Regions from separate parts of the Acinetobacter sp. TTH0-4 genome, predicted to be linked through region 1. Evidence: predicted binding sites of a transcription regulator. Region 1 holds the regulator's gene; each other region holds the start of a gene.

Region 1 (10,761 bases):
TGACATTGTGTCTAACAGGTTCGCTTTTGGCTACAACAAGCGTTTGGGCAGGGAAAGATGATCACGTGATTTTAGCTGAGGCAGCACAAAAAGTTGTAACAGTGGCTGAGGCTAAAAAACTGCCAGATGCAACTGCGGTGACTTTGACAGGAACATTGTTGAAACATCTAAATCAGGAACATTATGAATTTAATGATGGTACAGGACTGATCTTACTTGAAATAGATGATGACCTCTGGAAAGCAGCAGGGTTAAAAGCAGGGGATAAAGTCACTGCAATAGGAGAAGTCGATACGCATCGTTATAAACCGACCGATATTGAAGTGGTTAAAATAGAGAAAGTCACTGAATAAAAAATGCACCTGTAAAGGTGCTTTTTTCTGTCCGAAATATTACATAATCAAAAGCATACAGCGCTTGAGCGAATAGTATGCGTATTGCTTGGAAAAATGTTAGAATATCGCGCTTATATTCGTTGCCTGCATAGTTGTTTGCCATGACTACCAATACCCAAATTACTGAAGATCGTATCCTAATTTTGGATTTCGGTTCTCAATATAGCCAGCTGATTGCACGTCGTGTACGTGAGGCTGGTGTTTATTCAGAAATGTACGCATTTGATATGTCTGAAGAAGACATTCGTGCATTTAACCCAAACGGGATTATCCTTTCAGGTGGTCCAGAAAGTGTTCATGAAGAAGGTAGTCCACGTGCACCAGAAGTTGTATTCAACTTAGGCGTACCTGTTCTAGGTATTTGCTATGGTTTACAAACCATGTCAGAACAACTTGGCGGTAAAGTAGAGCCAGGAACTGTACATGAGTTTGGCTATGCTGAAGTGAATATTCAGGTTCGTGACAAACTGATTGGTGATCTTGAAGATACCAAAGATCAACTTAAAGTTTGGATGAGCCATGGTGACAAAGTAACGCGTATTCCAACGGGTTTCCAAGTGACTGCCAGCACACCAAGTTGCCCATTTGCAATGGTTTCTGATGAAGAGCGTCGTTTCTACGGTATTCAATTCCATCCAGAAGTTACCCACACTACTCAAGGTGCGGAATTACTCTCTAACTTCGTTCACGGTATCTGTGGTTGCCGTAACCTATGGAATTCTGAAAACATCATTGACTTACGTGTTGAGCAATTACGTGCACAAATTGGTGATCAAAAAGTATTGTTAGGTCTTTCAGGTGGTGTCGATTCATCTGTGGTGGCTGCACTTTTACATCGTGCCATTGGCGACCAACTCACTTGTGTATTCGTAGATAACGGTTTACTTCGTTTAAACGAAGGCGAACAAGTGATGGATATGTTTGCGAAAAACATGGGTATCCGTGTGATTCGTGCTGATGCTGAAGAGCGTTTCTTAACTGCGCTGAAAGGTGAAGTGGATCCTGAGAAAAAACGTAAGATCATTGGTCGTGAGTTCATTGGTGTATTTGCAGAAGAAGCACGTAAACTTGATGGCGTAAACTTCCTTGCACAAGGCACCATTTATCCAGACGTAATCGAATCTGCGGCAACTAAAAATGGTAAAGCGCATGTGATTAAATCGCACCACAACGTGGGCGGTTTACCAGAAGATTTGGCCTTTGAATTGGTTGAGCCAATCCGTGATTTGTTTAAAGACGAAGTTCGCCGTTTAGGTACAACTTTAGGTCTTCCGTTCGAAATGCTTTACCGTCATCCATTCCCAGGTCCGGGTTTGGGCGTGCGTATTTTGGGTGAAGTGAAAAAAGAATATGCTGACATTTTACGTTTAGCAGATGACATTTTCATGCAAGAGCTTCGTGCTAGCGGCTGGTATGACAAAACTGCGCAAGCATTTGCTGTATTCCAACCAGTTAAATCTGTTGGTGTAGTGGGTGATGGTCGTCGTTATGCATGGGTGATTGCACTTCGTGCCGTTGAAACTGTTGACTTCATGACAGCACGTTTTGCGCATCTTCCATATGATTTAGTAGACAAGATCTCGACGCGTATTATGAATGAAATTGTTGACGTTTCTCGTGTGGTTTATGACGTGTCTTCTAAGCCACCTGCTACTATTGAATGGGAATAATTTTCTAACGAAAATTATCTTTAAAAAAAGAGCGCTTAGGCGCTCTTTTCTTTTTATACTGTTTGAAAACTAGTATCTTAATTAGAGAATAAAATGTCTTTGCCAACTTACGATCAACTGATGCTTCCATTGCTGAAGTTACTTTCAGAGCAACAAGAGGCCATTAAATTTGGTGAAATGGCTAGGCTTTTGGCAGAGAGTTCAGGGCTTAGTCAAGAAGAACTGAGTTTAAGATTATCAAGTGGTACAAAAACAGTTTTTTATGATCGTACTGGTTGGGCTAAAACTTATTTAGCTAAGGCAGGTTTGATAAATCAGCCAAAGCGTGGATTTTGTGAATTAAGCCCAATAGGACGTCAATTAGATTTAGTAAAGTTGACAAGTATTACGAATGAGTTTTTGATGCAGTTCGAAAGTTTCTCAAATTATAAATTAGGAATCTAAAGAAAAACAGGAAATTCAGCAAGAAAAAAATATTGATAGGACACTATTAAAGAAGTCAGATGATCAAAGAACGCCTGATGAAATAATCATAGAGACAACTGAATTATTAAAAGAATCACTAAAGAGTGATTTACTGAAATTGGTTAAAGAAAATAACCCTACATTTTTCGAAAGATTAGTCGTCGATTTACTGGTTGCTATGGGGTATGGCGGTTCACATCAAGATGCTGCCCAAGCGATAGGCAAGACAAGTGATGGTGGGATTGATGGTATTATTAGCGAAGATCGTTTAGGTTTAGATAAGATTTATATTCAAGCCAAACGTTGGGAAAATACGGTGGGCCGTCCTGATATTCAACAATTTAAAGGTGCATTGGCAGATCAAGTGGCTAAGAAGGGGGTATTTATTACTACCTCAACTTTTAGCAAAGAAGCTAAAGAGTCTGCGGGTAAATCTGGGATTGTTTTAATAGATGGGGATAAGCTTACTTCGTTAATGATTGAGTTCGGTTTAGGTGTACAAGTGGAAAGGAGCTTTCATATCTATAAAATAGACCAAGATCGCTTTGATGAAGAAAATTTTTAGCTATTCACAGGTATAAACAGCAACTTGATTACGTCCATTTTTCTTGGCTTGATAAAGTGCAATGTCGGCATTTTTAATCAGGACAGTTAAATCATTTTCTTGAGATTGTAGCTGAGAGACACCAATCGAGACGGTAAAATTAAAAAAGAATTTATTTTGAATATTGACTTGATGATCTTCTATTTTTTTACATAAACGATTTGCAATAATAACCGCATCATCTAAAGTGGTGTTTGGCAATAAGGCAATAAATTCTTCCCCACCAAAACGCGCAAGCACATCAGTAAATCGCATTTCATTACGGGTAATTTCGGAGAGTATACGCAGAACTTCGTCACCCACATCATGCCCATATGTATCATTAATTTTTTTAAAAAAATCGATATCGAACATCAGTAAACAAGCTAAATTATATTTTGGCCATTTACGAATGGTTTGGTCTGCAACTTGCATAAACTGCCGACGGTTATTTAATTGGGTTAATTCATCGGTATGCGCCAGTTCAGTTAATGCATAATAATTCCAGTCATTTAAGAGAACACGTAAAAAATTTCTTTTTGAGTTTAAAGTGTTATTCCAACTAATATACATGCTCAGTAATAGGACAGGAATATAAGTTAATAAGAAGATAATCACATCTTGATAATCAAATATTCGATACACCCCCTGAAGAATCACGAGGCTAATTAGAAATGAAGTAAGGACGGAATATCGAAAACACACCTGTACACATAAATTTCCCAATAAAATGAAAATAACAGCTGCGTAGATATAGTTTGAAACAATAGGGCTATTCGATAGATATAACAGCTCAACCCATATAGCGGCAGCCAAAGTCACGTAAACTGGAAGCAGACTGTCTAAAATCTTGATATTTTTGCAATAACGGAAAATTAATGAATTGATTAAAAGTGTGCAAAGTACGAGGCTTAAACGCAAAATACCTGAAAGTGTCGCAATATCAGGTAAAAGGAACCAGTCGAAAAAGAAATAACTTAAAAAAGTCAGTTGGCCAATCAGATTGACACGCTCTAAAAAAAGGCGCTGATGCTTGTTTTGATAGTCAAAATAGTAGGGTTTTAATGATTCGGGAACACGTGTTTTCGTGTCAATGAGTGCCTGCTCTATCGCGTTGCGATTTTCAAGCGTACATAATTGTTCTGGCAAAATATATGCTGTTTCATGATTGGTGTGACTCCCTTCACTATAATAATTTTTTTTATTATTGTACTGAGAATTCCCTATCTTTCCTATCGACATAAAACTGCCCCTAATTGGGATTCTTATCGATTGATCATATTCTGAAGCTTAAATTTTGTATATAAAATAACAAGCAAAATGCGTAAAAAGAATTGTGACAAAATTCTTTTTATTTTTAAAATTCATATAAATAAGCGCTTAAAGCTTGAATAATCTATAAAATAGTTAAAAATTGCAAAAATAATATTGTTCTCATCAGAATATTTGGCATATTGATTTAAAGCTAGGTTGAATCTGTCCATGGTTATAGGATCATCAATCAAGATTCAGAATAGGCAAGTATCACCGCATTAATAGAATTGAGGATTATCATATGACCAATAGCAATTATACAGAGCTTTCTTACTCAGACGATTGTGAAAAATACGTCAATCAATTTATTCAAGAATTTCCACTACGAAGTGCAGAAATTGGACAAGGCACTGTAATTAAACGGGCTTTACCGAGTCGACATAAACGTTTAATTGGCGCATGGTGTTTTCTGGATCATGCGGGTCCAGTGACTTTTCCTCAAGGCGAAGGGTTGGATGTCGGTCCACATCCACATATTGGTTTGCAAACATTCACTTGGATGATTGAAGGCACCATGATGCATAGCGACAGTTTGGGCACTCAGCAATTAATTCGTCCCAAACAGGTCAATTTGATGACAGCAGGGCATGGTATTTCGCATACCGAAGTTGCTCCAGAAACTGAAACCCACATGCATGCTGCTCAGCTTTGGATTGCCTTACCAGATGATAAGTTGAATATCGAACCGCGTTTTGATCATTATCCAGAACTGCCCGTGGTAGAAAAAGATCAAATTGAATTTACGGTTTTAGTGGGAGAGTTTTTAGACACCCAGTCTCCTGTTGTTGTACATAGTGCATTGCTGGGCGTAGATTTAACCGCCAAAGAAACGACCACGACTCGAATTGTGCTGAATCCAGCTTTTGAATATGGATTTATGGCGTTGGAAGGCGGAGCAGTCGTCAATGGACATGAATTAAATGAAGATAATATGGTGGTATTGGAACCGGGTTTGCTTGAAATAGACATTGAATTACATGGCGGGAGTCGTATTTTGTTATTGGGTGGTGAGCCTTTTGAGTCGCCTATTTTACTGTGGTGGAATTTTGTTGGGCGCACCCAAGAAGAGTTGTATCAAGCGCGCGAACAATGGATTAATCAAGATGAGCGTTTTGGTCATATTCCCGATTACGAAGGCCCACGCTTAGAAGCACCGACATTTCCAGAAAGAATGCGGGCTTCAAAATAAAGACAGAATTCAGGAAATAGACATAGGATAATGGGTGCAACTTCTAACGGCCAGTATTTGGCTGAGCCGCGGTCGAGTATAAAGCAGCAGAGATACTTCATTTAACACCGATAGATAGATCAGCATTTTGAGGTGGGTCAAAGGTTCAGTTAGCGGCTCATGTGTAATGTAGCATCATTATCCTTGCATCTACGCTCATGGTCTTCAGTCAATGTTATAAAGTCATTTTTTTGTAGATGCGACTTTAACGAGCATCAACAAGCTGAAGTGTCGATTGAATTTCAGCTGTATTTTGTGTAAGCCTGATTGCAAAAATTAAAGAAAAAAGTTGTAGAGATTCTTGCTCAAACAGCTTTAACTCAGACCAGACTTATTAAGCGCGAGATGAAAACGGTGCTGGTTGAATTGACTGTAGCGTTATGCTTTTTTGTGTAAAGCAGGCTGTCTTTTTTTTAGGCCAATAGCGTATAGTCAATCCATAAAAATAGAGACCAGAATCATGATTACCTTACACCATTTAGATCAATCACGTTCATTTCGTATTTTATGGGCTTTAGAAGAATTGGGACTGGATTATCAGATTAAGTTTTACAAACGTCTGCCCAGTTTTATTGCACCTCCTGAATTAAAACAGATTCATCCTTTGGCTAAAGCACCCGTAATGACTGATGCAGATCAGACCATTGCTGAATCGGCTGTCATTTTAGAGTATCTCCAAGAAACTTATGATGTAGAGCAACAATTTAAACCACAGGATAAAGCAGACCAACTGCAATATCGTTATTTTATGCATTATGCTGAAGGGTCTTTGATGCCGCTTTTGGTCATGCAATTGGTGATGAATAACGTGCCTCAAAATGTGCCTTGGTTAATCAAACCAATTGCAAAAAAAATTACAGCAGGGGTGAAAGGCCATTTTATTCAGCCGCGTTTAAAAGATCATATTGCTTTTTTAGAAGATTATTTAGCACAGCATGATTATTTGGCCGGTCATTTTTCTTTTGCCGATGTTCAAATGGGTTTTCCGTTAGAAGCAATCCAATCTAGAATATCGGGAACCTATCCAAATATTGCGGCGTATGTAAAAAGAATCCAACAACGCCCGGCTTATCAAAAGGCACGTTTAAAAGAACAGAATTTAGGTTAATAAATATATCTACACACTGCGATATTTTGCCGAATTTGATTCGGCAGATTATTCTGTCATTTGATACAGACGTTCTTTGGGAAATATCGCTTTAAAAATAGATCCTTGATTTTCTTTAGATTCAATTTCTAAGTATGCACCGTGTTGCATCAACACATGTTTGACAATTGCCAAGCCTAAACCAGTGCCTCCAGTTTGACGACTACGGGCGCTATCCACTCGATAGAACCGTTCAGTTAAACGTGGCAAATGTTTTGGATCAATACCAATACCCGTATCTTGTACAGTAAAAATGCCCTGTTCACCATCGTCATGCCAACCCATGGTGATGGTTCCACCTTTGGGTGTGTACTTGATTGCATTGGTAATGAGGTTGCTAAATGCACTGGCCAGTTCCATATCTGAACCAATCAAGTCACAGTGACTATCAATATCCAAATTTAAAGTATGATTATAATCCACGTTATAGGCCTGAGCATCATCAAACAATTGATTCATTAAACTGGGCATTTCAATGATTTGATTTTTGGCAATTTGTTTATTACTTTCTAAACGTGACAATAACAATAAATCATTCACCAAGGCATTCATGCGTTTATTTTGTGCCTGCATCTGGTCAAAAGCACGTTTCCAACGTGGATTAAGGTCTTCTTGATCGAGAAAGGTTTCGATATAACCACTGAGTACTGTGAGAGGCGTGCGTAATTCATGCGAAATATTATCGACAAAGTCTTTACGCATTTGCTCTAGATTATGCATTCGCGTTACATCATAGGCCACCAGTAAGCGACTTTCGCCGCCAAAACGGGTCATTTTAACTTGCACATAATGGTCTTCAAAGGCAGAAGATTTCATTTTCAAGCCATCGGGTGCTTGATCGATGTGGTTAAAATATTCAATAAAACTGGGTTGACGTAAAATGGTTAAAATATTACGACCACGGTCTAAAGTTTGAATTCCCAAAAGCTTTTCTGCTGCGGGGTTCCACCATTCAATTTGTTGTAATTCATCAATTAACACCACTGCTTCAGCCAGTGCAACCAATGACGATTGCGCTCGATCAATTAGACCAACCATTTCTGCTTGTACAATGCGTTCCTGACGTTGTGCGCGGTAAACATTGAATAGCAAGGCCCCCCAAATCCCATGTAGGTTGGGAGGAACATCATAGGGACGATTGGAAATCCATTCATTAACCAAATACAGTGAACGTAATTGCAAGGTAAAAAATATTAAAAAAGCGCTAAAAATACAAATCCAAAAATACCCAAGCCCAATTCCGACACATGCTGCAATGAGCAGTAAAAAAGCCAGTAATCGCAAATCTTGTTTGGCAAAAGCCCATAAGCTACTGTAACGGAATTTTTTATGTTCACGTGCAAGTTCTGGGACGGGGTACGGTTCATACATAAAACACGATTTACCTAAAATGATTAACCTAGAGCGACATCCGCACGGGTCGAAAAGCGATAACCCGTACCACGAACAGTTTGTACAAAACGATCAGCTCCATAAGGTTCTAGCACTTTACGTAAGCGACGAATATGGACATCAATCGTGCGGTCTTCAATATAAACATTTCCACCCCATACTTGGTCAAGCAATTGAGCACGGGTATAGGCACGTTCTGGATGGGTCATAAAGAAAGCCAATAAACGATATTCTGTAGGCCCCATCTCTAAAATATTTTGACCAAAACTAACGCGCTGACTGACTGGATCTAAGATTAGACCATTGGCATCAATGGTTTTCTCACCACTTAATGCATTTGCACGGCGTAATACCGCTTTAATGCGTGATACCAATTCTCGGGTCGAAAAAGGTTTGGTCATGTAGTCATCTGCACCTGCGTCCAGACCTTGAACTTTATGGTCTTCTTCGCCACGCGCAGTGAGCATGATCACTGGAATTTCAGTTAAATTTTCATCACGTTTTAAACGACGACACAAGTCGACGCCACTGATTCCACCAGGAAGCATCCAATCCAGTAAAATGAGAGAAGGACGTTGATCGACAATCATTTGATGTGCCTGTTTTGCATCTTCGGCTTGTAAACATTGAAAGCCTGCCATATCGAGAGACGTATGAATCATCTCTCGAATGGGAAGTTCGTCATCGACGATTAATATATAGTCATCTTTCACAACGCAATATCCTATTTGATGTTAACGGTGAACCGTTTTGTATTTATGACAGGCTTATTACAAAGATTAATTATGACAGTATGATTGCAGAAAAGGGAATGAATGATACTTTCGCAAACAAATGTGACAATTTTAAGACGGTTAAAACAACTTTTCTTGCTAAATTTTTATTTAAAATTAATAAATTTCATAACTTTATGCATAGAATATAGATGAATATCAATTCTAAATTTCTTTTTAAATATTTTTACCCTTTTCTTCAAAAGTATTGACCAAAGACAGAAAAACAATACTACATGAGGACAATACCTCATCCATGGACTGTTTAAAGCCACTCATGACCCATCGAATAGCAATTTGGGTAATATATCCATTTAGACCTGTGGCGATTAAAGAAATTTCACGTTCTGAGCGTTTAATATGCGGCATCGTCAACATCACAAATGCATGGATCATGCGTTCAAAGCGCGACATAGTTTCATGAATAGTGGCTTGGTTATGTAACTCTTGAACCAACATAGCATCAATATAAATAATACGTGCCATCCCCGGATTATTTTTCAAAGTGGTGAGTAAAGCAGTCAAACCTGATGCAATCATTTTTTCTGGAACAGGTGATGCTTGCATAATAGCTTGCATGACATTTTGTTGTAATTGATCAATTAAAGTTAAAAAAATGGTTTGAAAAAGTTCATCACTTTTCTTAAATGATTCATAAAAATAACGTTCTGTTAGCTTGGCTTCATTACAAATATCTTTCACCGTTACCGCAAAAAAACCCTGACGACCATAAGCCTCAATGCCTGCCTGAATTAATTTTTCACGACGTGCCTGTTTGCGCTCTGTTAAAGATAAACCTTTAAATTGACGTTCTTTGGTTTTTACAGATTTATTGTTTTTTTCTTCAAGATTTGTCTGCTGTTCAGTCATAAAGGTCATATGCCAAGTTCAATCTAGATATGTTGCTATCTTAGCAATATTTTCCGCCTACACCTATGCAGGAAATGAAAAGCGAGTGCTATTTTCAATTGAGTTTGGTGATTTATTATATTGACAATACACATTGTCAAAATTATATTAATGAAAGCAACTGACATCATCACGGCAGAAAAAGAAGCAACTGGTTGAGATGGATGATGCAGATCATTAAATAAGGATGAATCATGAAAAATTTTAAAAATAAAGTGGCCGCAATTACTGGGGCAGGTTCAGGTATTGGTCAGCAATTGGCAATCCTGTTGGCAAAACAAGGCTGTCATTTGTCATTAAGTGATGTGAATGAGCAAGGTTTGGCGCAAACAGCAGAGCTGGTCAAAAGCAGCAACGTTCGGGTAACAACAAAAAAAGTGAATGTTGCAAATTTGGAAGAAATACGGACTTGGGCGCAGGACACTGTACAGAATCATGGTTCTATCAATATGATTTTTAATAATGCGGGCGTGGCGCTCGGTTCGACAGTTGAAGGTGCGAGTTATGAGGAATTGGAATGGATTGTAAATATTAACTTTTGGGGCGTGGTCTATGGCACCAAGGAGTTCTTGCCACTGATTAAAAAGTCAGGTGAAGGACATATTGTAAACATTTCAAGTTTATTTGGTTTGACCGCTCAACCGACACAGTCGGCCTATAATGCCACCAAATTTGCGGTACGTGGTTTTACCGAATCATTGCGTCAGGAATTGGACATGGAAAACTGTGGTGTGAGCGCACTATGTGTCCATCCGGGTGGTATTCGAACCAATATTGCCAATGCTGCTAAAATGAATGATAGCTTACGCACTTTGGGACTCAATCCTGAAAAATCAGCTCAGACTTTTAATAAATTATTACGTTGTCCGCCTGAAGAAGCAGCAC
Region 2 (10,761 bases), 1.0 Mb from region 1:
GACGGCATAAACGTGCTTTTTCGACAAACTCGTCATAACCTTCTTTTAGAGAAATAGAGTTAACGACAGGTTTACCTTGAACGCATTTCAAGCCTGCTTCAATAATTTCCCACTTTGATGAGTCAATCATGATTGGAACACGGGAAATGTCGGGTTCAGATGCAATCAGATTCAAGAACGTGACCATTGCTGCTTGTGAATCCAACATGCCTTCATCCATGTTGATGTCGACAATTTGCGCGCCACCTTGAACTTGGTCTAAGGCAACCTCTAAAGCTTCGGTATAATTTTCTTCACGAATTAAACGTGCGAATTTTTTTGAACCTGTAACGTTGGTACGCTCACCGACATTCACAAACAATGAATCTTTGGTGATGTTAAATGGCTCTAAACCTGAAAGACGACAAGCGGGTTCAATATTTGGAATTTGACGGGGTGCAATATCTTTGACAGCATTATAAATAGCACGAATATGATCTGGCGTTGTACCACAGCAACCACCTGTGATATTGATTAGACCACTTTCTGCAAATTCTTTTAAGAATGCCGCAGTTTCTTCAGGGGTTTCATCATAACCACCGAAAGCATTCGGTAAGCCTGCATTAGGATGTGCTGAAATAAAGGTATTGGCCACATCACCCACTGTTTTTACGTGTGGACGCATGGCATCTGCACCTAGAGCACAGTTAAAACCAATCGAGAGTAAATCGCCGTGACGTACAGAGTTCCAGAAAGCTTCAGCCGTTTGACCCGTTAAAGTACGACCTGAAGCATCGGTAATGGTGCCTGAAATCATCAACGGTAATTCATAACCTAACTGTTTAAAGACTTCTTTGACTGCAAAAATGGCCGCTTTACAGTTCAAAGTATCAAATACAGTTTCAATCAATAAAATATCTGCACCGCCTTCAATCAGCGCGTGTGCTGCTTCAATATAGTTTTCTTTGAGTGCATCAAAAGTCACATTACGAAATGCAGGATCATTGACATTCGGTGAAATTGAGCAAGTACGTGATGTCGGCCCAAGTACACCTGCGACAAAACGAGGTTTGTCAGGGGTTGAATATTTTTTACAGGCTTCTTTGGCAATACGTGCTGCTTCAAAGTTAATCTCATGAACTAAATCTTCCATGTGATAGTCAGACATAGAAACGCGTGTACCATTAAAGCTGTTGGTTTCAATGATATCCGCACCCGCATCTAAGTAATCTTCATGGATACTTTGAATAATGTGTGGTTGGGTCAGCACCAATAAATCGTTATTTCCCTTTAGGTCAGATGCCCAGTCAGCAAAACGCTCACTCCGATAATCTGCTTCTTCTAATTGATGGCGTTGAATCATGGTGCCCATTGCACCATCAATAATTAGAATACGTTTGGCGAGAAGCTCTTTTAAGGTGGCAAGCGTGGACATAAATAATCCCGATCCAGTGGAATATAAAATGGCTGCTATCTTAGCAGAATTACACTGCTTTTGAGGGATATTCAGCCAAATGGGCCGTTTTCCACTTCAAAATAAACGATTACTGCTTTATTTTTCATCGAATTGAAATATGTCAGGACTACTATGATTTAAGTGAGATCAGCAAAAAAATAAGGTAGTTTGCCCATTCATAAATTTTTATATAGATGACTATTTTTGCAATATATCCATGCATGATGATTGAGTTTAAATATTGCAAAGAATAGATTCAAAAAAATATTTCCCAAAATGTATAGGGGAATGACTTAAATTAAGTCAATTTTTTAATAATTGACTTAATATGGCGCACGCTTGTCATATAATTGTCACAATTAAATTGAACAATAAGGGGATATTATTATCCCTTTGAACCGTTTGCATGAATTCTAATATTCCTCCCGTCCAAGATCAGGTTTCATCAGCGCCACTGAAATCGACGAATGTGCATGTGCCTACACCGAAATTTTTTATGCCGGTGTTTTTAACGGTCATTATTGCAACTTTGGTTTACATTGGTTTTCAGCTTTCTGCTGATTTGTCTCATGTTCCAACTTTAAGTTTATATTCTGTTATCTTGCTGGCTACCGCTTTATTCATTGCTTTGGGCTTTGAGTTTGTCAATGGTTTTCACGACACTGCAAATGCAGTGGCGACAGTCATTTATACCAATGCCTTATCTGCACCAGTTGCGGTAATGTGGGCTGGTTTTTGTAATTTTCTTGGGGTCATGGTTGCAAGCGGGGCAGTGGCCTACGGCATTATTGCTTTGTTGCCGGTCGAGTTAATTATGAATGTTAGCTCGGGCGCTGGTTTTGCCATGGTCTTTGCCATGTTGATTGCAGCCATTCTATGGAATTTGGGTACTTGGTTTTTAGGTATTCCTGCTTCAAGTTCACATACTTTAATCGGTTCGATTTTAGGTGTGGGCATCATGAATTATCTTTTAAATTCAGGAGGTGGAGCAAGTGGTGTAGATATGGATCAGGTGATTAAAGTCGGTAAGGCTTTGTTATTTTCACCTTTGATCGGATTTGCTTTTGCTGCGATTGTATTTTTACTGGTTAAAAAAGTCTTTAAAAAACAAGTAGAATTGTTTCAGCCACCTGAAGGTAACAAGCCACCACCACCGATGATCCGCGCGATTCTGATTTTCACTTGTACAGGGGTGAGTTTTGCTCATGGTTCAAATGATGGTCAGAAGGGTATGGGTTTAATTATGTTGATTCTGATTGGTATTGTTCCTCTGGCTTATTCTCTGAATAAAAATCTAGATGCTCAACATATTCAATCTTTTAATCAACTGTCGAATCAGACTGCAGATATTTTGTATGTAAATCATACAGCAATAACCGATGAAACAGCGCGTAATACATTAACCACATATATTCAAACCAAAGAAATTACACCTGAAGTGGTTCCAGCATTGGCCAGTTTAACCGATCATTTGGGTGACCGTGTTGCGCAATATGGTGACTTAAAAGCCATTCCTGAAGCGGAAGTTTCGATTATTCGCAACGATATGTATTTGAGTAGCACAGCATTTAAGCGTTTGGATAAAGCTGAACAACTGCCTGCCATGTCGCAAGACCAGGGCAAAGCGATTAAAGAATATCGTAGTAAATTAGATTCTTTCCTGCAATATATTCCAACTTGGGTGAAGGTTGCAGTCGCTCTAGCATTGGGCTTAGGCACAATGGTCGGCTGGAAGCGCATTGTGGTCACAGTGGGTGAGCGTATTGGTAAAAATCACATGACTTATGGTCAGGGCATGTCAGCAGAATTGGTCGCGATGACCACCATTGCGGCTGCAGATGGTTTTGGTATGCCAGTGTCGACCACACATGTATTAAACAGTGCGGTTGCGGGTACGATGGTTGCCAATAAATCGGGGTTGAATTTTGCCACCGTGAAGGTCATTTTGTCCGCTTGGATTTTCACCTTACCTGCCACCATTTGTTTATCGGGTGGTTTGTACTGGTTATTCTTACAGTTTACTTAAAACTTTGTTCAACTAAAATTTGCCATCAAAAAACGCTGCATTTGCAGCGTTTTTAGTTTTAGAAATATTGTAAAAATAAGCTTATTTTTTCTGTTTGCCTATCATTTTATCTAATCGTAATTTTTGATTGGCAAATCCATACAAAGCAGCAAAAGGTAAAGCACTCCGCGCTAAATAAGCAACACGCCATAAGCCCCCATGATTTGCTCCATGCATCATCAGTTCTAAAGGATGATCTAGATGCATTTCAGGATTGGCGACAGATTCAGGATGACGCAAGTCATGAATCCATAAGGCAGCCATTATTGCATTGGTCGTTTCAGGTTCAAATGATTCAACATCAAACAAGCTGGCCCCATTGAAAGCAGCTTTTAATAATGGATTTTTAGTCACCGAATGGGTGGTGGTCGATGGCGCAATATTAATACTGACCCGTTGCCCAGAATGGCGTGCCAAAGTTGCGCGCCATTGTTGGATGCGTTTTGCTAAAGCATAATTTGGTCCTTGTTCGACCACTAGACAGTCTGCAATTCCATACTCTTTGCCATTCTCTGAGGTAATGAGTGTGTGACGATTTTTTTTGAAAAAATACTGCCCAGAAACGGTCGCAATAGTTTTACTGATCATCTGCTGAGTTTTTGAACGTTGTTGAAATTTTTGACGTGATGCTGTGATGACTTCTTTAGGAACGGCATAGACATCGGTGGGTGTGCACATAAACATTAAACTGGTATCAGATTTTTGCTGACTGACATGCTGCATAATGCTGTCCATCGCCATCGAAACACGCACGTGTTTTTCACCATCTAAATACGCAATTGCTGCCAGATCAAGCTGATGTTCATTTTGACTTAACCAATGTGCAATTTCAGGTGTTTGCGTCAATAAATCTGCACCTAATTTTTCTTTCAAAATTGCGGTAGATGTATTTGGACTTAATTTTTCGCTACAAGGCGCGTATAAAGTGGCGTTGCCTTGTTGGATGGTTTTTAAGATTTTGCCCCAAATACGCTGATTGGGCAGATCGACGGCAACAATATTGGCTTTCCATTTGGATAACCAAGTCAGTGGGCCTGCTTCTGAACCCGCTCCAAATAATACCAAAGTACGGTCAGAAAGATTAAACCATTCAGGATGTGATTGCGCAGTTCGTAAAGCATCAGCATGGCTGGGTTCAATAATGCCAGTATCTTCCCAATGCTGAATTTGCGCGAGTAACGCTTGACCTTTTAATTTTTCACCCTTGTAAGGTACATACCATTCAGGTGCAGCATCATTTTCACCTTGAAGTTTAATGGTATATAAATTTTCTATTTTTACATCGTTCATCATATCTTTTAGCAAATAACGTTGACCGTTTCGATAAAAATGAAAACTATGATGTGCTTTATGTAATCCCTGCTTGGCGATAGTAATGGGATGTATACCATTACGAATACCTTGTTCAACCAACATTTTAAAATAAGGAGGGTAACGCTTACGCCAATTTTTTTCAGCTAAGGCTTTTTGAGAGGACTGGTGATCGACCATTGAAAGGGCTTCAGCGATAATTTCTTTTCCAGTTCGAGAGCTACTGGCTTTATGGCTAGAAGAGGGGATTGGAAATTGAAGACCATCGAATGATGTTGGCATGCACAACTCGCAAAAGAGAATAATTAATATACAGACGTATACATTATCTATGCCAAATTCACCAATTGATTGGCATTAAGTGACAAAATGAAGTGAATTAATGTCGGATTTAATTGAAAAAATAAAAGCCTTCAGATGGCATATCCAATCGTGAAGGCTAAAATAATGAGTAAATATAGTTTAACAACGGCCTTTTTTAGCCTGACCCGGTGGACAAAAATCACCTCGGTCATGTGGATGAGAACTGCGATCAGGATCAACAACAATACTGCCGTCACGTGTATGAACAGCACAGGAAGTTAAAGCAAAACTTAGGCATAAACTCGTTAGTAACCCTATTTTTCTCATGACATTATCCTTAATTTATCTTCGCTATGTCATTTATTATATGAAATAAAATTGACTAAAATATATACAGAATTGTTATGTGAATGTTTCAAATTAATCAAAAGATCACTTAAAAATCTGAGTGAAAAATAAATATAAAAAAAGGATTCTATTCATCAGAATCCCAAAAAGTAATTTAAAATCAATTAAAAGGGCAGTTGCATTAGCTGATTGATGAAGTGTGAAACAATACGTGGTTCTAGAATGATGGTCATAATGACACCATAAGCTGCACCCCATAAATGTGCGCTATGATTAATATTGGAGTTACCACGTTTGCCTGACCAAATACTGTAGCTCACATATAAGATAGCAAAAATAATCGCTGGAACAGGAATAAAGAAAACAAAAATCAGTTTCCAGGGTTCAAACAAAATATAAGCGAATAAAACCGCTGATACCGCACCTGAAGCACCTAAACTTGCCCAGCGGTGATCATTTTTATGCTTGAGATAACTGGGAATAATTGCAACAATTAAACCGCCCAAATAGAACAACACAAAACCCAGATCAAAAAAATACTGGCGATAGAAGCTCTCAATGACACTACCAAAAAATAACAAGGTAATCATATTAAAAATAAGATGAGCGCCATCTGCATGAATAAAACCATGGGTGACAAAACGATCATATTGTCCGCGCTGCATTGCCGGTGGCCAAAAAATAAGACGGTTCATGACTTTTTGGTTGGAAAAGGCAATCAGTGAAATAATGACCGTAATCAGAATCAGACTAACAGTATGATTAAAAGGTAAATCGAGCATGAAGTGAAAGTTCAACTTTTCAATATTTATAATTTATAATGCCATTAAAAGTGGGATTAAAATAAACTTTTATAATAATTCCGACAATTTTAGTTGATTTTTTTTTATTACCCCGCATCTTCAGTTAAAATGACAACTTCAGCTTGAGGAAATATTGTTATGTCGACTGAGAACATCAGCACTGCAGTTGCAGAAGAAATTCCAAATTTATTGATTACACCGACAGCGCAAGAGTATTTATTTGACTTGCTGGCAAAACAAAATACGCCTGGCATTGCTGTACGTGTGTTTGTAGAAAATGCGGGTACGCCTCGTGCTGAATGTTGTATGGCTTATAGCGCGCCTGAAGAAATTATTTCTACAGATTACAAACAAGATTATCCCGACTTTGCGGCTTATGTTGATGCACCATCAATTCCTTATCTATTAGATGCAGTGATTGATTACAATAAAGACCGTTTTGGTGGACAATTGACTTTTCGTGCACCCAATTCAAAAGTGCCCCGTGTAGGTGCAGATGCCTCGATTGAAGAGCGTATTACTTATGTCTTGCAAGCCGAAATTAATCCAGGTTTAGCAGGGCATGGCGGTAATTGTGCTTTAGTGGAAATGATCGAAGATGAAGAACACGGTTTAACGGCTGTATTAAAATTTGGTGGTGGTTGCCAAGGTTGTTCAGCGATTGATGTAACCTTAAAACAAGGTGTTGAAACGACTTTAAAACAGCATATTCCTGAACTATCGCGTGTAGTTGACCAAACGGACCACACTCAGGCAGAAGGCGCTTACTTCAAATAAGTTTAAATGAAGAAAAAACCTCCAAATATGGGGGTTTTTTTTGAGAAAAATAAATATGAATTTTGAACTGAGAAAAAGTTTCTTCTTTAAAAAAATCAGATAAAGCTTAAATTAATCTTAAAAAATAGGTAGCGAATTTAATAATTTTGATTAAAAATTAAACATAAAAACGAATATTAATGATAATAATTATCAATACTAATTGCAATTGAATTACTTTTTGTTACACTGTGCAACGAAAATTGCAATACTTATCCACTATTTGCCACTTGGGGACCTTGAATGACCAAGCGTATTCTTCGATCTGCATTATCGCTTTCAATTTTGTCTGTTATTGCGTCTGTTGTATCTGCAAATGATAAAAAAATATCATCTATTTCTGAGCCGACCAAACTAGAAACGATTGTGGTCACTGCTGCGGGTTATGAACAAGATGTCAGCAAAGCACCGGCTTCAATGACAGTCATTACTCAGAAAGAATTAGAAACACGACAATATAATGATATTACCGATGTACTGAGAAATACACCGGGCGTGGTTGTTTCAGGGGCTGGGTCTGCGCAAACCATCAGTATTCGTGGCATGGGCTCAAGTTACACTTTATTTTTAGTCAATGGTAAGCGTCAATATTCTAAAGATGTAAATCCAAATGGCGATGACAGTGGTTTTGAGAAGAATATTTTACCGCCAATTTCAGCAATTGAGCGTATTGAAGTCATTCGTGGACCTGCATCTACTTTATATGGAAGTGATGCGATGGGGGGTGTCATCAATATTATTACTAAAAAAGTCAGCGATGAATGGTCAGGTACGGTTGAATTAGGCACGATTTTACAAGATTCGAATAATTCTGGAGAGATTAAGAATGGTTCGGTCTATCTCACTGGGCCTTTGATTGAAAATAAATTGGGAATGCAACTGGGGCTGAATAAACAAAAGCGCGAAGAAGATAGTTATGTTGGTGGCTTTCGTGGCACAGAAATAGAAAGTTTAAATTCTAAACTCACCTATTTAATCAATGATCAACATGATTTAGAGTTTGAAGCCAATTTTACCAAGCAAGAGTCAGAATCTACTGCAGGTAAAACAATTTTAAATACAGGAGCAGATTCTTACGGTCGAAATTATCGTGAAGTATTTGGCTTAACCCACAATGGTACATATAGCGATATATTGAATAGTAGTTCATACATCCAATATGAAAAGTCAAAAAATCCAGATCGTAAAAATGCGACTTCAGGTTTAAGCGGCATTGAACTTGAAACTTGGCTTGCCAATTCGCAGTGGAATTGGCAGTTGAGTAATCATAATTTAATTTCAGGCGTCTATTTTAAAAACGAGTCATTGGTTGATAGTGCAACCAATCAAAATGCAGACATGCCGATAACAGAACTGGAACGTTGGGCATTTGCAGTATTTGCAGAAGATACATGGTCCATTACAGATACATTTAACTTAACCACTGGTTTACGTTATGACCATGACGAAAACTATGACGGTAATTTTTCTCCACGTGTATATGGCGTCTATAACCCGACCGATGCATGGACGTTTAAAGGCGGTGTATCCACTGGCTACAAACAACCTGACTTAAGACAATCTTCCAGTGAAGTACATTCTGTAACGGGTAAAGGCAGTGCCTTTATTATGGGAAATGATAATTTAAAACCAGAAAAATCGGTGAGTTATGAACTAGGAACTGCATGGCAGGGCGACAAGTCCAAAGCTTCACTGACGGCTTTCTATACTGAATATAAAGATAAAATTACTGAAGTGCGCGACTGTTCATCACCCAATGGTAATAATAGTGATTCAGCAACATGGGCATGTGTGGATCCATTTGGACGTATAGATGCAGCCACAGGCAATGTACGTTTGTGGAATTTTATTAGTTCCCGAATTAATGTAGATGAAGCGACCATGCAAGGCGTTGAAGCTTCATTTGATACTGAGCTAGCAGAAGGGGTCAATTTAAACACCAATTATACCTACACAGAAACTGAGCAAAAATCGGGTGACTTAAAAGGGCAGCCTTTAAACCAAATACCAAAACATATGTTTAATGCCACTGTAGATTACAACCTCAATGATGTGCTAGATGTTTGGACACGCTTACACTATCGTAGTGAAACCTCGTCTTATTTAGGACGCGCTTCTATGTCTGAGCCGACGCCAGCCTATCAATTTTTAGATGTGGGTTTTAATTATCAGTTTACGCCTAGCTTAAAAGGCAAATTTGGCGTGTATAACCTTTTAGATGAAAAAGCAGAAGATGCTGATGGCGATCAGGTTTTAGATGGTCGTCGCTATGGCATTAGTTTTGTTGCTAATTTCTAATAATATTCTTATAAAAATAGCCGCATTTGCGGCTTTTTTATTTAAGGATTTAAAATGTTCTGAGTTGTTTCTGCATAATAAAATTTTTCTAAATAAATTCTTGCTCGAGCTCTTAAATATTTAGACGAAACCATTTTTTGAATGAGAGGAGTCAGCAAAGATTGCAATTCATTTTGAACTAAGCGTTCATCAATATTCAAATCACGTAATAACAAATCAAATGGGCGCTCTTGGTTGCGGATGTACCATGTATATATTCCGTCATGAAGTTGTTGTTTTAAATAGTCAGTTTGACGAAGATGATCCCAAATTTCATGGCCTAAACTGACCGTATTGGGCAAGTCCTGAACTTCGATATAATTTCTAAATACAGTCAAGGGCATATCTTTAATTTTATGCCATAAATTGGCTTGAAAGTGATAGAGTTTTTCATCATCAAAGTGTTGATTTAAAACATGTTCACTCATTTGACTTAACTTTAAAATATTTTTTTGTAGATAATGCGCGATCGTTTCATCCAAATTTGAGTCAGTGACGGTTTCTAAAACAGATTTGCCCATTTTCATAAAGCGCGATACGCCAGGAACGCGTTTTGCCATCAGTGAATTATCTAAATAATCTTGAATAGAGTGCTGAATCAATTGACTGATCATGGCTGAAAAAGCGGGATTGTTGACCACTGTTTTAATGAGGCGTTGTCGGTGACCACTTTTACTTGCGACATATTGTGCAATTTTATCAATTGTGCTGACAGAAATAATATCTGCAATCTTGGTATTTTCATTCACTGGGTGAATTAAGGCGAAATGAAGATGTTCCGTGATCTGCTCAATTAAAAAATGAGTGGTCGGTGTCGCTAAAATTTGTTTTTGTAAGAGGTCATGAATATGTTGAAAAGACCAAATATCTTTTAATTTTTGTTGGATGAACCAGTGATAAAATTCTAAAAATTCAGTTTGAATCGTGGCAGTATGGGAAAATTCTTGCTCTAAAAAGTCAAGATGAGCTTCAATCAATTGCTCAATCATCGGATATTTTTGCATACTGTCTCTGCATGTTAATTCAAAGGGATAAGTTTATCAGCTAGCGGATTTTTTAACTTTTGTGTTTTAGCCAAAAAAGGTAAATAGTGCAAAGCGACTTGTTGTTGTGCTTCTAAAATAGGCATATGACCGACATTATTTAAAATAACCGGCTTTTCTGCACGTTTTAACAACCCGTGTAATTCACTTGCTGCTTCAACATTAATAATTTTATCTTGTTTACCCCAAAGAATCACTGTCGGTGCTTCTATAGTTCGGGTCAAACGAGCAAAAGATTCTGGTGTGTAAATATGATTTAAAGTGACCAATTGATCAATCATTTTACGGGTTTGAGATGCG
Region 3 (10,761 bases), 1.1 Mb from region 1:
AAATCCATGACAAATGTTGCACGACCAAAAGCGGCACGCATAGCTTCAGGTAAAACCTCAAGCGGATTTAAAGCATCAGTTTGGTTTTCGGTAGACTCAGGACGGGCGATATAAAGATACATTTCATCTTTTTTACTGGATTTATAAATTGAACAGTGCATATTTAGAACAGGACTCATAAAACTTAGCTCAAGCATACAACAAAAAAAAGACCGATACATGAATGATTATTAACGCATCGGTCTAGATTTTGTATAAATGATAATTCTTTAATCAATCGCTTTAAAATTATTCAACGACTTTCATTTGACTAGACAAGTAATTTTTATCTGCATGCAATACCTTAATTAAAGGCTGAGTTAGCAACTCATATCGCCATCCTAAAAGATAATTAGGTAAATCTTGTTCATCGTTATGAAAGACTACATGCTGATATAAAGCATGCATCCATTTTTTACGTATCAATACTTCTTTTGGAATATCAGTTTCTTGCACAACAGCCTGAATGACCTGATCCACATTTTCACTCATTTCTTTGGATGAGTTACGAATTGGGCGTACTAAACGAAGTGGCCATTCTGCTTGTTCAGGTAAGCAATTGAGTAAATCTAAAATTGTTTTACCATAATCACGCACAATATTTTGACGAATATCTTTAATATTACACAGCTGAAAATGATTACGCGGATTTTTTTCAACCAAGTCAATCATGGTTGAGGATTTAAGAATAAAACTACGTGGATAATTTAAAGCTTTAACCATTTTCTCACGCCATAATGCCAGCTGTTGTAATTGCATAAGCTGGCGACGCGAATGACGATAGTTCCCCATATCCAAATAAAGTAACTCTAATGGGGTTTCTTGACCAATTTCATACGTTAAATGACGGCAATCTTCGAGGGCAAAATCTAATACATTTTTTTGGGCCAATTGATGCTGAATAGTCTTGGATAAATCCATCAAATACAGAACATCATTTGCTGCGTAACTAAGTTGTTCGGGGCTAAGTGGACGTGCCAACCAATCTGATCGGGTTTGATCTTTATCAATATCGATATCAAGAATTTGTTTCAAAGCATTTTGATAGCTGACTTGTAAGCCATGACCTAAAAAAGACAGTCCAACTTGGGTATCAAATACATTATTTAAGGTTTTTTGCTGCGCATAATGATAAATCAGATCGATATCTTCACTACAAGCATGAAAAATATTTTGCTGTGCTTTAAATAATTTTTCCCAAAATGCAGACAAATCTAAACTTGTACCATCGAGCAAAAAAACCTGTTCTGCAACATTAATTTGAAATACACCCAATTTAGGCCACAAGGTATCTACCTTGATAAATTCTGTGTCTAGCCCATAAATGGAAGTGCAATTCATTAATTGCAAAATATTTTCTAAGTCTTTTTGTTGCTGAATAAACTGAAACATATTCCCGAGTCGAATGTAAGATTCTCTTTAAAAGTATATTAACCTATATATAGCATTTAGATATAAGAAATTTGACGACAAACATAGCGATTGCTTATATTTTTAGTGTCTAAATTTTGAAATCATCATTTTTTATATATTTTTTGTATAATTTCAAAATTGATTTAAAATCATAAGTTAAAAAAAATTAAATCAAAATATGATGAAATAAGTGCTTTTGCACTTACTTCATTCGCATACGATTATGTACAGCTTGGCTTAATGTATGACTATCAACATATTCAAGTTCACCACCCTGAGGTACACCTTGAGCAATTCTGGTCATCTGCACAGATAAATGCTTGGTGGCTTCTACCAAATAATGTGCCGTTGCCTGACCTTCAACTGTCGCATTGGTCGCTAAGATGACTTCAGAAACATGCCCCTGACTCAAACGTTGAATTAAATAAGGAATACCAATTTCTTCGGGTCCAATGCCATCCAATGGGGATAAATGCCCGCCCAATACATGGTATTTCCCACGAAAACTTCCACTTTGTTCAATTGCCATGACATCAGCAGGTGACTCCACCACACACAACAGCTGATCATCACGCTCATGCGAAATGCAGATGTCACAAACTTCATTTTCAGTCAAGGAATGACAAACACTACATTCATGAATATAAGTACTTGCTTCGTTTAAAGCATGTGCCAGCCCAATTGCACCTTCTCTATTTTTCATAATCAGGTGTAAGGCCATGCGTTGAGCCGATTTTGGCCCAACACTCGGCAAAATACGTAAAGCTTGAACCAGCTGATCAAAACGATCACTAAACACTAAACGTCTTCCTTAGAATAAACCTGAAAGGCCTGGTGGTAAGCCCATACCAGAGTTTGCTGATTTCATTTTTTCTTCTGAAATTGTTTCAGCTTGACGCGCAGCATCATTCATTGCAGCAGCAATCAAATCCTCAATCATATCCGCATCATCTTGCAAAAGTTCAGGACTAATCTCAATTCGTTTGACTACATTACGGCATGTCATCGTAACTTTTACCAAACCACCACCTGCTTCAGCATGCACTTCAGTTTGCGCTAACTCTTCTTTTGCCTTTTTCATGTTAGTTTCAACGTCTTTTTGCATACGCTGAGCTTGCTGCATTAACATGTTAATGTTCATAAAAATCTCCGAACAAATAATTTTAAATTAAAATCTTGAATTAGATGAGGTCTAAACCACGACTTAGATCGCGAATAATATCATCAATATCTTCTAAACCAACAGATACACGAATTAAACCTTCACGAATACCTGCTGCCTCTTTCGCGTCGACTGATAATTTTCCATGCGTCGTGGTCGCTGGATGAGTAATAGTAGATTTTGCATCACCCAAATTACCAGTAATTGAAATAAATTGGGTATTATCGATGACTTTCCAAGCCTCGTCACGCCCACCTTTTACTTCAAATGACACGATTCCACCAAAACCTGTTTGTTGTTTGCCAGCAAGTTCATGTCCAACATGTGCTGGCAAACCTGCATAGTAAACTTTTTCGACACTTTTATGTGCAACTAGGAATTCAGCTAATTTCTGTGCACTTGCTGAATGTTCGCGCATACGTAAACGTAAAGTTTCCAGACCTTTTAAAAATACCCAGGCATTGAAAGGGCTCATTGAAGGTCCTGTGGTACGTACATAACCAAAAATATCTTCAAGTAATTGGTGATTGCCTACGACAGCACCACCCAAAGCACGCCCTTGCCCATCCAAATATTTGGTTGCAGAATACACCACTAAATCTGCACCAAACTTAAGCGGTTGTTGCAAAACTGGTGTACAGAAACTGTTATCAATTGCAAGTAATGCACCATTGGCATGTGCGATATCAGCCAGTGATTGAATATCTGCAATTTCAGAAAGTGGATTTGACGGCGATTCAACAAACAGTAATTTAGTTTCAGGTTTAACTGCATTTTTCCATGCATTTAAATCTGTTAAGTCTACAAAATCGATGCTTACACCAAATTTAGCAATATATTTTTCAAATAAAGAAACGGTTGAACCAAATACAGCCCGTGAACAAATAACATGATCGCCCAATTTTAGATAAGACATTGCAACTGCCATAATCGCAGCCATTCCTGTGCTGGTCGCAACAGCACGTTCAGCGCCTTCTAAAGCAGCTAAACGTTTTTCAAACATAGCAACCGTCGGATTGGTAAATCGAGAGTAAATATTACCGGGTTCTTGACCTGAAAACTTAGCTGCGGCTTCTGCGGCATTTTCATAAACAAACGATGAAGTCAGGAAAATCGGTTCTGCATGTTCACCTTCGAAACTACGGGTATGACCTGTACGAATGGCTAAAGTATCTAATTGGTATTCAATGACATCTTGTTGGCTCATTTATAGTTCCCCAGTCCTGAACTGTGTTAACGAATAATGCCAACATTTTGAGCGCCTAATGTATTTAAGGTCAAGGTATAATGCATAAATATCACCTACACTTTCAGTAATTCATTCATATATCACTCGGCTTCTTATGATTCACATTAGAAATAAAATGGCAAAACATAAAATTAAGCTGAAAAATTTATCTACCCGTTTATTTAATTCTCGGTCACTGGTTCTGTCACAGACGACGCCTTACGATATTGTTGCCGAATATAAAAAAACATGCATTCGTTACTATGCCTCGCCTAAAAAGGAATACAAAGAACCGTTGGTTTTTGTTGCTCCACTTGCCATTAATATGGCCATTTACGATTTATTTCCTTATCGTTCATTAGTGAAACATTTTCAAAATAGTGGTTTTGATGTGTATTTAGTCGAATGGGGGCAATACAACTATAAAGATCGTTTTTTAAATTTCATGTCATTTATTGATGATGCAATTCCACATTGTATCGATCAAATTCGCAACCATTCGAACAGTGATCAAATTTCATTACATGGCTGGAGTATGGCGGGTATATTTGTATTGTTATATACCGCATTAAGGCAACCCCATTTTGTTAAAAATCTCATGGTTTTGGGTAGCCCTATAGATAGCCATGCATCAGGAAGTACGGGTAAAATTTTTCACACTGCCAATCAATTACTGGCCAAAAATAAAACTCTGCAAAACAAACTGTATTCGGAAATGATACCCAAGCATTTTATCCACTCTCCTGGCTTATTAAATGCTCTTGGTTTTAAAATGATTGACCCGATGGGATGGATTCAAAGTCAAAAACAACTTTGGTTCAATCTAGACAATAGACAAGCACTTTATGAACATGCCACTATGGGTGCTTTCTTAAATCAGATGATTGATTATCCGGGTGGAATTAACCAAGATATGCTATTTAATATTTGGCTCAGAAATCCGCTGAAAAATGGTGTGATTCAATTACAAGATCAAAAAATTGAATTAAAAAATATCAACTGCGCTTTACTAGTGGGCGCAGGTCGTAGCGATCAAATTGTATCAGCAGAAGCAATTCAGCCATTAACGGAATTGACCAGCAGTCAAGATGTTACATTTAAGCTAATTCCGGGCGGGCATCTAGGAATGATATCCAATCAAACCACTGCCAATGAGTTCTGGCCAGTCATGACCAGTTGGCTTAAACAAAGATCAAGCAAAATATAAAGGATAGAAAATGATTCAATCAGTTGCATTTATTGGTTTGGGCGCAATGGGTTACCGAATGGCGGCACATTTACCTCAACATTTTGATACGGTCTATGTGTGGAATCGTAATTTTGAAAAAGCCCAACAACACGCAACTGAATATGGCACTCAACCAGTGGACCTACATCAAGCTGTTCAAGCAGATGTTATTTTTTCGTGCCTGCCCACCAGTAAAGAAGTCGAACAACTCATTGCGAGTGTAAGTATTAAATCGGGTGCGATCTGGGTCGATTGCACCAGTGGTGTGCCTGAATCTGCTAAATTTTTATCTGAACAACTTAAACTACAACAGGTTGATTTTCTCGATGCTCCTGTTAGTGGTCAAACAATTGGTGCAGAAACTGCCACATTAACGGTGATGGTAGGTGGTGAAACTACAGCTTTTGAAAATGCACTACCCGCCATTCAAGCTTTTGGTAAATTGATTAAACATGTCGGTGGTGCTGGCGCAGGATTTTCAGTTAAAGCAGTCAATAATATGCTTTTAGCTGTAAATTTATGTTCGGTTGCTGAAGGTTTTACCGCTTTAAAAGCGCATGGTGTTGATCTACATGCAGCTTTAGACTGCATTAATGCATCCAGTGGCAAAAGTGGTGTGACTGAAACAGTATTACCACAACGTATTTTAAACCGTAGTTTTCCGCTTACTTTTGCTTTACCACTCTTGGCTAAGGATACAGGTATTGCTTTAGATTTAATTCGAGAGGCAAAACTATCTGCACCTGTTATTGCTTTAACTCAGAGCCTTATTCAAGCTTCCAGTGATTTGTCCAATCAAGACAGTGACTTCTCAAGTGCTGTAAAAATTTATGAATCATGGAGCAAAATCACTTTAGAGTAATTTTAACGATCTAATCAACTACTGAGTTAAAGCATATTCCAGCAATAAGGCGCAAAAATAGTACTCAGTAATTTTAGAAGAAACTAAAAACAAAATATTTTTACCCATTATTTTTATCCCGATAAAAATAATGGGGTAATTCAGAAGACTCATTTTAGAAACAAGCTTTTTTCTGCCTTACGTCGATTAACGAGACCTTGCATGCGCTTACCTCCAGCATTTATCCACACATCAAATTGCTGTGCAGCGCCATGCCTATCATCAGCATTCAGCTTTTTAACCAAAGTTGATTGACTAAATGCAGTCGCTCCGATGTTATATGCCAATGATACCAGTGCATCGAATTGATTTTGATTCAGCGGCACAGTCACCTTATTATTCACTATTGTCTCAAATCTTTTCAAATCATGTGTCATATAAGCTTTCGCTTGTGATTCTGTACAACTATCCCCTTTTTTGACTTTAATACCATTCGGGTAAAGCGTGGTACCAAATCCAATACTCCAAACGCCCACACCATCGTCATAAGCCAAAAGTCGTTTCCCCTCGAAACCACAAATTAGATTTACGCCAAACGAACTTGTGCTCATCTGGTCAATCGCAATAGCTGACATATGGGACAAATTTGAATCTGTCGCTGTTGCGATGGCTTGATGGTCAGCATCCACATTTTTTTGAATGAACTTGCTTAAAAAATCAAAAATTCGTTTCACGTATTCAGCCCTTTAACTTTGCTTTTAACTGTAAACAATCGATTATCACTGTTTCAAGTCAAAACCTGTATCAGTGTGATTGAATTGACCTATTGAACGATACTATTCAACACTTAAAATTACACCGTTGTAGTTAGTTTGAGTAAATTCACAGTCTTTATAGCAGTCTTTGGGTAAGTTGATTTACATAGTTCTTTCAAGCCAGTAATCTTTTCATTTCAGTCAAGAGTCCCAAGATTAACTGTGCTGAATATAAATAAACTTAAATAACTATTTCAAAATAGGATTTAAAAGCAATTGATATATAAAATTTTTATTATTTTTCAAATCAATTATGAAGTAAAATTACAATTGAGCAATAAGTCGCCATTGAATAATCATAATAACAACCTAATATTGTGTTTATATAACTACACAGTATTAAACCTGAGGAAACTTTTATGAACAAGTTTATAGTTGCAATGTTTGCAAGCTTTGTGACCTTAATCGGGGCAAATACATTTGCAGCAAGTGCAGATCAAGAATGTCAAAAATTAAAAAATGATCATGATGTCATTTATGCATCAAAAGGTTTTTGTTTTAAAGATAGCGAAGCAAAAGCGAAATTCGGTAATGATAACTGCTATACCACCAAACCGAAATTTTCTGAAAAAGAACAGCAAAAACTTGACACCATTAAAGAACGTCAGAAAGAATTAAACTGTAATTAATTCTGAACTCAATGACTTTCAAGGAATAAAAATGGTTTACGATGATGAAAACATTTTTGCACGCATTATTCGTAATGAACTGCCTGCAATTAAAATTTATGAAGATGATCATGTTTTGGCCTTTATGGATATCATGCCACAAGCCGAAGGTCACACATTGGTTATTCCCAAATCTCCTGCTATAACTTTGCTTGACCTTGCACCTGAAGCCGCAGCGTATACCATTCAGATTGTGCAAAAGGTGGCAAAAGCAATGGAACAAGCACTTGAAGTTAAGGGTATTGTACTGATGCAACTTTCAGGTGCGGCAGCCGGTCAAACTGTACCGCATGTACATTTCCATTTAATTCCAAGCTCCATTCATGAATTAGGTAAACATGCTTTACACATGGGTGACCAAGAAAAAATTAAAGTTTTAGCTGAAAAAATTAAAGCTGCACTTTAATTTTGAATACTTAAAAAATGAAGCTTAGGCTTCATTTTTTTATAACTCTTTAATAAAAAAAGAAATATAAAAACAAATATTAAACTCAAACACGTCATGAAACTGTCATTTATCTTTCACTTCACTGTCACAAATTTTACAGATACTGCTTAGCAAGTTGGTTAGCTTCTGTAACTTTTTGTACTCAAGCCGACTAAAAAGAAAAGTTAAGCAAGGCTAAGGCCATTAAGAACAGTGTTTTGGAGAAATCTCGATGAAAAAATTGCTTCTCGCTGCAGCAGTTACAACTTTAAGCTTAAGCGCAGCACAAGCGGCGCCAACTTTATACGGAAAGTTGAATGTAAGTGTTGATAGCTATGATAATGGTAAGGATACTGTTACTGAATTAAACTCGAATGCTTCACGTTTAGGTGTTAAAGGCGAAGAGAAATTAACAGAACAACTTTCTGCTGTCTATCAAGCTGAATGGGAAGTAGACGTAGATGGTGGTGATGACGTATTTAAAAAACGTAATATTTTCGCTGGTTTAAAGTGGGCTAATCTCGGTACTTTAAAAGCAGGTATCATGGATACCCCATTTAAAGATGCTGGTACTGGATACCGCGACGTATTTAATGATTATGCTCACGCTGACATCAAAGAAATGATGTACGGTGAAGAGCGTATAGAAAATGTCATTGGGATTGAAACTGATCCTAAACTATTGGGTGGTTTAGTCTTTGCACTTCAAACTCAACAAGGTGAGTCTACAAGTGATACCACTAAATATGTAGATGGAAAACGTGACAGTTTAGGTGATGGACTTTCTACTTCACTTTCATATGCCAATAAAGATATCGGCTTTGAAGGCGTTATCGCAGGAAACTTCAAGTCGGTAGGTGATTTTGCTGCGGTGGGAATTTCAAATGCCCCTGCTGATGCAATCCGTGTAGGCGGATCTTTTGATCTTGGAAAAATTGGTGCTCCTGGTTTATCTGTTGGTGCGATGTGGCAGACTGCAGAGATTTCAGACTATAGCAATATTAAACCTTTCACGGTTACACCAGCATATGCAGGTGACTACAACAAAGTTGAAGAAAATGCATGGTTAATCTCTGCAACTTACAAACTTGCAAATACACCGTGGACGCTTAAAGCTCAATATCAACAAGCAGATACGGACTACGCAGTGCTTGGTGGAGCATCTGGTGATAGCTCTGTAGACCAATGGGGTATTGGTGCAGACTATAAGCTTAATAGCCAAACCAAACTATTTGCGAACGCCGTTCAACGTGAATGGGATAATTCACCGAAGAAAGGTAATGCTGAGGAAAGCGTTTATGGCTTAGGCATGGAAATTAAATTTTAATTCCAAAGTAAACTTTTAACTGTTCAAAAAAAAGACCACCCTAAGGTGGTCTTTTTAGCAATTTATAATTCTATTCAAACGATTTAAATTTTTGGACAAGCTCAATATAACTAGACTCAGAATGAGGATTTTCTATTTTAATTTATAACATTTTATATTCTTATTTCACCATCACTCATATCTACTCTTATTAGAAATGCGCTTGTCACATTCAACAAAACATCCAATCGTGAGGATGCACAGATCATAAAAAAACTAAAATATTCATAAATAAGTCAGAAAATTTGTTCTCATCAATTGCTGAATAAAGGATTTAACGATGACTATGAATGGACATTACAATACCCATACTGGCCAACATGGAAATAACCGCTGTGCCACCATAACTCATTAATGGTAATGGATCACCTGTTACAGGCAGAATACCGCTCACCATTCCTGAACTTAAAAATACAAAAAAGAAAAAGGTCAGCCCAATTGCACCTGCATATAAACGTCCAAAATTATGAAAACTATTAATTCCAATCATAAGACAACGAATAATAATTGCAGCAAACAAGCTGATCAGCAAAAAAACACCAATAAACCCAAATTCTTCTGCATAAGTGGACATAATAAAATCAGTGTGATGTTCAGGTAAATAACCCAAATGAGACTGAGTACCGCCCAAATAACCTTTACCTGTAAAACCACCAGAACCAATTGCAATTTTGGATTGAATAATATTCCAGCCTGCTCCCAAAGCATCTGACTCAGGATCAAATAAAGTTAACACACGCTTTTTCTGATATTCCTGAAACACAAACATCCATAAAGCAGGTGCCGCAATAGCCAATGCTGAGAATGCACCTGCAATCAGTTTCCACGACATACCACTTAAAAATAGAACGAAAACACCAGGAATAATCAGTCCAATATTCATATCGGGTTGTAATAATACCAATACAAAGGGAATTAGCATCAATACCAAAGCCACAATAATATCTAAAAGCTTAGGTGGAAATGGACGTCTTGAGAAATACCATGCCATCATCAAAGGCATGGCAAATTTCATAAATTCGCTGGGTTGCATACTGCCAATACCAGGCAATGATATCCACCTTTTGGCCCCCATGCGCGTTTCACCTACCACCAACACCAACACCAACATCAACATGGCCAATACATAAAAGTAAGGACTGATGGCCTGATAAACTTTAGGTGGAATTTGCGCGCAAATAAATAATGCAATAAAACCAACACCAAAACTAATGGCTTGACGCAATACCATTTGGGAATCTTGTCCAGATGCGCTGTAGATGACCATCAGCCCTAAAGCGGAATTCAGAACCAAAAAACATAATAACCATGGATCTAAATGCCATTTTTTCCACTTCGATGAGTTATCTTTAATGCTTCTACCATCACGTAAAGAGTGACGTAAAAAACGATACTGCGGTGATGGTATCATTGGAAATATTTAAACATAGAGATGAGTTGATAAATTATAAAATTAAAGCTAGGCAGATAATACATCTGGAGGCTTTTTTTATTTTATTTTTGTGAGGATAAAATGAGTTTAGCCAATTCTAAATCATCAACATAGGTAATTTTAATATTGTCTGAACGGCCCT

The links. The regulator PhoB, encoded in region 1, activates phosphate uptake and scavenging genes when phosphate is short. The targets are predictions, from matches to a motif close to TGTCATNAANCTGTCATAA.
Region 2: the regulator PhoB is predicted to act here: its motif matches at 1,776-1,794, upstream of H0S58_RS03710 (inorganic phosphate transporter).
Region 3: the regulator PhoB is predicted to act here: its motif matches at 7,893-7,911, upstream of H0S58_RS07800 (porin).

Annotation. Positions count from the first base shown of each region.
Region 1 is NZ_CP059079.1:2,745,948-2,756,708, reverse strand. Features, by position in the region: gene H0S58_RS12865 (NirD/YgiW/YdeI family stress tolerance protein) at 1-353, shown strand, start outside; gene guaA (glutamine-hydrolyzing GMP synthase) at 497-2,065, shown strand; partial or broken gene H0S58_RS12855 (restriction endonuclease) at 2,159-3,095, shown strand; gene H0S58_RS12850 (GGDEF domain-containing protein) at 3,096-4,355, opposite strand; gene H0S58_RS12845 (pirin family protein) at 4,669-5,616, shown strand; gene H0S58_RS12840 (glutathione S-transferase family protein) at 6,116-6,763, shown strand; gene phoR (phosphate regulon sensor histidine kinase PhoR) at 6,812-8,173, opposite strand; gene phoB (phosphate regulon transcriptional regulator PhoB) at 8,197-8,907, opposite strand; gene H0S58_RS12825 (TetR/AcrR family transcriptional regulator) at 9,145-9,846, opposite strand; gene H0S58_RS12820 (SDR family NAD(P)-dependent oxidoreductase) at 10,071-10,761, shown strand, end outside.
Region 2 is NZ_CP059079.1:797,975-808,735, forward strand. Features, by position in the region: gene metH (methionine synthase) at 1-1,414, opposite strand, end outside; gene H0S58_RS03710 (inorganic phosphate transporter) at 1,842-3,461, shown strand; gene H0S58_RS03715 (hypothetical protein) at 3,543-5,093, opposite strand; gene H0S58_RS03720 (hypothetical protein) at 5,274-5,441, opposite strand; gene H0S58_RS03725 (rhomboid family intramembrane serine protease) at 5,627-6,244, opposite strand; gene nfuA (Fe-S biogenesis protein NfuA) at 6,404-7,042, shown strand; gene H0S58_RS03735 (TonB-dependent receptor domain-containing protein) at 7,325-9,379, shown strand; gene H0S58_RS03740 (hypothetical protein) at 9,421-10,422, opposite strand; gene H0S58_RS03745 (alpha/beta fold hydrolase) at 10,437-10,761, opposite strand, start outside.
Region 3 is NZ_CP059079.1:1,663,897-1,674,657, forward strand. Features, by position in the region: gene H0S58_RS07750 (YcgL domain-containing protein) at 1-161, opposite strand, end outside; gene H0S58_RS07755 (ribonuclease D) at 289-1,431, opposite strand; gene recR (recombination mediator RecR) at 1,655-2,251, opposite strand; gene H0S58_RS07765 (YbaB/EbfC family nucleoid-associated protein) at 2,264-2,593, opposite strand; gene H0S58_RS07770 (O-succinylhomoserine sulfhydrylase) at 2,634-3,821, opposite strand; gene H0S58_RS07775 (alpha/beta fold hydrolase) at 3,958-5,049, shown strand; gene H0S58_RS07780 (NAD(P)-dependent oxidoreductase) at 5,060-5,932, shown strand; gene H0S58_RS07785 (lysozyme) at 6,082-6,645, opposite strand; gene H0S58_RS07790 (YARHG domain-containing protein) at 7,086-7,355, shown strand; gene H0S58_RS07795 (HIT family protein) at 7,387-7,800, shown strand; gene H0S58_RS07800 (porin) at 8,054-9,148, shown strand; gene rodA (rod shape-determining protein RodA) at 9,462-10,598, opposite strand; gene ispD (2-C-methyl-D-erythritol 4-phosphate cytidylyltransferase) at 10,682-10,761, opposite strand, start outside.